DNA from 2 places in the Pseudomonas sp. S11P7 genome. Region 1 is predicted to be linked to the other one. Evidence: riboswitches for the same ligand, from Rfam matches in the RefSeq annotation. Region 1 holds a riboswitch; the other holds the start of a gene.
The links. A riboswitch is a leader RNA that binds a small molecule or an ion and turns the genes downstream of it on or off. The one in region 1 is predicted to bind cobalamin.

Region 1 (2,196 bases):
CGGATCAGCAGGCGGCAGATGGCGCTGTGGTCGAGGTTGGGATGCAGTTCGGCGAGCATGCCGATGCGCATCCAGTGCTCGGCCTGCGCGTTGATCGAGCGGCTGAGTGCGTTGCTGGAGATGCGCAGGTTTTCGTGCATGTCTTCGGAGATTTTTACGATGCCCATGGGTGTTATCCGATACGAAGTGTATATGGATCGTATATTAGCTGCGGGGGTTCGCGGATTGCAAATCCGGGTTGTGACGTTTGTTTTTTTCAGGGTCTGCAGGCGGGTGGTTAGAAGCATGCGGTCGGCTTTGAACCTGTGGTGGCCCCGCCCCTCACCCCAGCCCTCTCCCGAGGGAGAGGGAGCCGATCTTCGTTAGCTTCTGAATTTGTGTTCAGCTCGGTACTCGGTGTGGCCATATGTCGCCCAAACACCGCGATCAGTCCCCTCTCCCTCCGGGAGAGGGCTAGGTGAGGGGCTTTTGATTTGCATCCATGATCGGCTTCAATCTCGGCTCGCCAACAGATTCATCTCCCCCTCAACCAGCCAAATCGTCTACCATGCCGCCGCCGGTTTCCACACGGGATTAATAGGGAATCCGAGGTGCTTGCTCAGCATCGATCGGAACTGCCCCCGCAACTGTAGGTGCCGAGCCTGCTCCACGACTGCCACTGGGTAACCCCGGGAAGGCCGGAGCCAGGCGATGACGCATCAGTCAGGAGACCTGCCGGCACAATGACTACTAACCGGCGGGGTGTCCGGGAAGGACATCGTGCCGTGCGCGTTTTTCGCGTGATGACCGGCCTTGCGCTGTTTGCCGACAGCGCTTGATGGTGTGTTTCCAAACCGTACCCGCCCTCCCCGTACGGTTCCATTGGAGACTGCTTTCATGCTGCTGACCCGCATTGCCACCCTGCTCACCGGTCTGAGCCTCTGTGCCTTGGCGCAAGCGGCGCCCACGGTTTATCCGCTGACGATCGAGAATTGCGGCAGCAGCCTGACCTTCCAGCACGCCCCCGCCCGCACAGTCACGATCGGCCAGGCCGGCACGGAAATGCTCTATGCCCTGGGTCTGGGCGACCAAGTCATTGGCACCTCGCTGTGGTTCAACGACGTGCAGACCCAATACAAGGCGCAGAACAACACGATCGAGCGCCTCGCCGATAACGAACCCAGCTTCGAAGCAGTGATCGGCAAGCGCCCTGAACTGGTCGCGGTAGAACTGGAATGGATGGTCGGCCCGCAAGGCGCGGTCGGCACTCGCGAGCAGTTTCATGAGTTGAAGATTCCGACCTACCTGCTGCCCTCCGATTGCGAAGCCAAGGACAACCTCGTCGGCTCGGACGGAACGCGGCTGGCGCCGTTTCGCATCGACAGCATCTACAAAGGCGTGAGCCAACTGGCGGCGATTTTCGATGTGCAGGCACGCGGTGAACAGCTCAACGAACAGCTCAAAGCCAGCCTCGCGCAATCGATCGCCACGGCGAAAACCCAGCAGCGCAAAGACGTCAGCGCAGTGGTCTGGTTTTCCAGCGCCGAAATGGACATCGAGCCGTTTGTGGCCGGGCACAAAGGCGTTCCGGATTTCATGCTGAGTACCCTGGGCGTACGCAATGTGGTTGAGTCAGATGAAGAATGGCCGACCGTGGGCTGGGAAACCATCGCCAAGGCCAACCCGACGTTCCTGATCATTGCGCGCATGGATCGTCGGCGTTTCCCGGCTGATGACTATCAGAAGAAACTCGCGTTCCTGCGCAGCGACCCGGTAACGCGCAACATGGACGCGGTGAAACACAACCGCATCATCATCCTCGACGCCATGGCCATGCAGGCCAGCCTGCGTACCTTCGACGGCCTCGCACAATTGGCCGCCGCCATCAATGCCTACGACCTGGTGCCATGAGCAGACGCCTGATCCGTTCGCTGCTGGTTCTGCTGACGCTTGCGCTTGCGCTGATGGGCGGCGTGGCGATAGGTGAGACTTCGATCGAGCCGAGCGTGGTGCTGCAGGTGCTGGCCAACAAGCTTTGGGGCGCCGGCTATGTGCTCGACCCGATCGACGAAGGCATCGTCTGGAATTACCGCCTGACCCGCGCGCTGGTCGCCGCTGCCTGCGGTGCCGGGCTGGCAACGTGTGGGGTGATCTTGCAGTCGCTGTTGCGCAATCCGCTGGCCGATCCGTATCTGCTGGGCATCTCCGCCGGCGCTT
Region 2 (2,196 bases), 160 kb from region 1:
TTGTAGCAATTGTTCTGCAAGCGCCAGCGCCGCGCTTTCCGCCACGCCGTAGCAGCCGGTGCGTTCATAAGCGATTTGCGACTGATGGCTGAGCATGGACTGGTAACCGGCCAGTTCCTCGCTGCTGAAGTACAGCAGGGGTAATGCCAGTTGCGCGGCCAGTTCCTGCAGGCTCGGTTCGTCGCGCTTCAAATCGATGCTGGCCAAGGCCTTGATCGACTTGAGCTCAATGCCATGCGCCTGCAAGGCCTGGTCGAGTAACGCGCGCAGCGTGCTGGTCGGACAGCCGCGCTGGCAGCCGAGGCCGACCACCAGCGTCGACGCTGCGCAGTCATCGCTCATGCGTGATAGTGGCCATCGCTGTTGCGGCGGAACAACCACGCACTGATCAGGCCCAGGGCCAGCCAGAACGCCACGTTGGTCAACTGCGAAGCGATTTTGAATTGGCTTTCCAGCGCTTCGGGCGCGAGCATTGAATGCACCAGCGGCTGCGGCGCGCCGATCACATGCGGCACGGCGAGAATCGCCACGCCCAGCAGCTTCATCAGCCAGTGTCGGCTGAAGGCGATCAGCGACAGGCCGACGGCGGTCGAGGCCGCAGTGCCGATCCACCACATCTGCCGCGACGCCAGATCAGCCGCAGCGGTGCCCGGCAATTCCGGCGGCAGGCCCAGGGTCGGCGCCAGCACGAACGTGGCATAACCGGCCAGCCCCCAAAGCAGGCCTTGCGCGGTGGAGCGCGGCGCACGCAGGGTGTACAGGCCCGCCAGCATCAGGGCGAAACCAACCGCCACCACCAGATTGCCACCTGTGGTCGAAACCACGCGCTGCCAGCCGTTCTCAGGCTCCCAGGCGTCGCCATCGTGGCTGTGCGCCGCAGTGCCGGCCGCGTGTTCGTGGACTTCGGCGACCGGCTCGGATTTTTCAAAGGTTTCGGCCTGAAGAATCAGCGGTGAGACCCAGAAGCTTTGCAGCAGTGTGAGCAGCAGGGCGGCCAGCAGGCCGCTGAAACCTGCGGTTTGCGCAATTCGCTTGATCATTCGGGAGGTCTCAGTGGCAAGGAAACGCAGCGCTGTGGCGGGTATCGTGAGCTGCGTTGTGCACCGCTTCGATATGCGAAAAACCGGCGAAATACACCAGGCCCGCGCCGAGAATCGAGGCGAAGGCTGCCGCGATCAGGCGTTGGCTCAGGGTGGTGGTGCTGGCGATTTTGTCCGTTTTGCTGGCGGTGCTGCTGATGATCGACATGGCGCTTCCCTATAGTGTCAGGGGCAGTCGAACGCATGCGGACCCTGCGTGACGGACACGCAGAGGTACGAACAGCGCCCGCCCACCGCGGGTTTGTTATGTCCAGTGACGCCGATTGCGCACTGTGTGTTGCGGGCCGGTCTCCGGGCTCACGAGGGGTTGGCGCCTGGCCGACCTGCAAGCGTCACCTTCCCATGCCGGGTTGGCACAGTGGCTTTGACGCTTCGCTCGCTTACCGTTGCGGGGGCAGCACCGGACTGACATGGCTCTGAGTAAAGCACATGATTCACCGGTTTCCCGTTTCACCCTGTGAAGGGCACCCGTAACAAGGCGCACAGGAGAGCATGTAGGTGGGTTTGAGTCAATTTCGGGCAGGAGTGAATATCCACGAAACCAAAGCATTGACCCATCATCAACCCATGCGTAGCCTTGCGCCTTCGAGGTTCTTCGACATCTGTCGAAGCTAAGAAGGGAACGCGGTCAAAGCCGCGGCTGCCCCCGCAACTGTGAACAGTGATGTTCGCTGCCACGCCACTGCCAGCTCAATCCACGAGCCCGCGGGAAGGCGCAGCGAACGCCAGGCCCGGCGCCTGAACACTGTCAGCCAGGAGACCTGCCTCGTCACAGATTCTCACTTTCAACCGGGCGGGGTGATCCGGTGGCGAATACTTCCGGCGCGCCTGCGCGTTTCCGGTTCTCGTCCCGTATGCCCGCCGCTTGCCAAAGGGCATACCGATGAAAACACTGGCCAAACTCCCTGTCACCATCGTCACCGGTTTCCTCGGTTCGGGCAAAACCACGTTGCTGCGGCACATGCTCGACAACGCCCAGGGCCGGCGTATCGCGGTGATCGTCAATGAGTTCGGCGAGCTGGGCATCGACGGCGAAATCCTCAAGCAATGCACCATCGGCTGCACCGAAGAAGAAGCCAGCGGCCGCGTTTACGAA

Region 2: it holds a riboswitch for cobalamin, as region 1 does, so the genes downstream of both, M0746_RS12920 (CbtB domain-containing protein) here and M0746_RS13555 (ABC transporter substrate-binding protein) in region 1, are expected to answer to the same signal.

Annotation. Positions count from the first base shown of each region.
Region 1 is NZ_JALPKS020000002.1:2,964,123-2,966,318, forward strand. It holds partial or broken gene M0746_RS13550 (ParD-like family protein) at 1-293, opposite strand, end outside; cobalamin riboswitch at 541-733, shown strand; gene M0746_RS13555 (ABC transporter substrate-binding protein) at 877-1,890, shown strand; gene M0746_RS13560 (FecCD family ABC transporter permease) at 1,887-2,196, shown strand, end outside.
Region 2 is NZ_JALPKS020000002.1:2,805,583-2,807,778, reverse strand. It holds gene M0746_RS12930 (cobalamin biosynthesis protein) at 1-342, opposite strand, end outside; gene M0746_RS12925 (CbtA family protein) at 339-1,040, opposite strand; gene M0746_RS12920 (CbtB domain-containing protein) at 1,051-1,248, opposite strand; cobalamin riboswitch at 1,366-1,587, opposite strand; cobalamin riboswitch at 1,672-1,883, shown strand; gene cobW (cobalamin biosynthesis protein CobW) at 1,984-2,196, shown strand, end outside.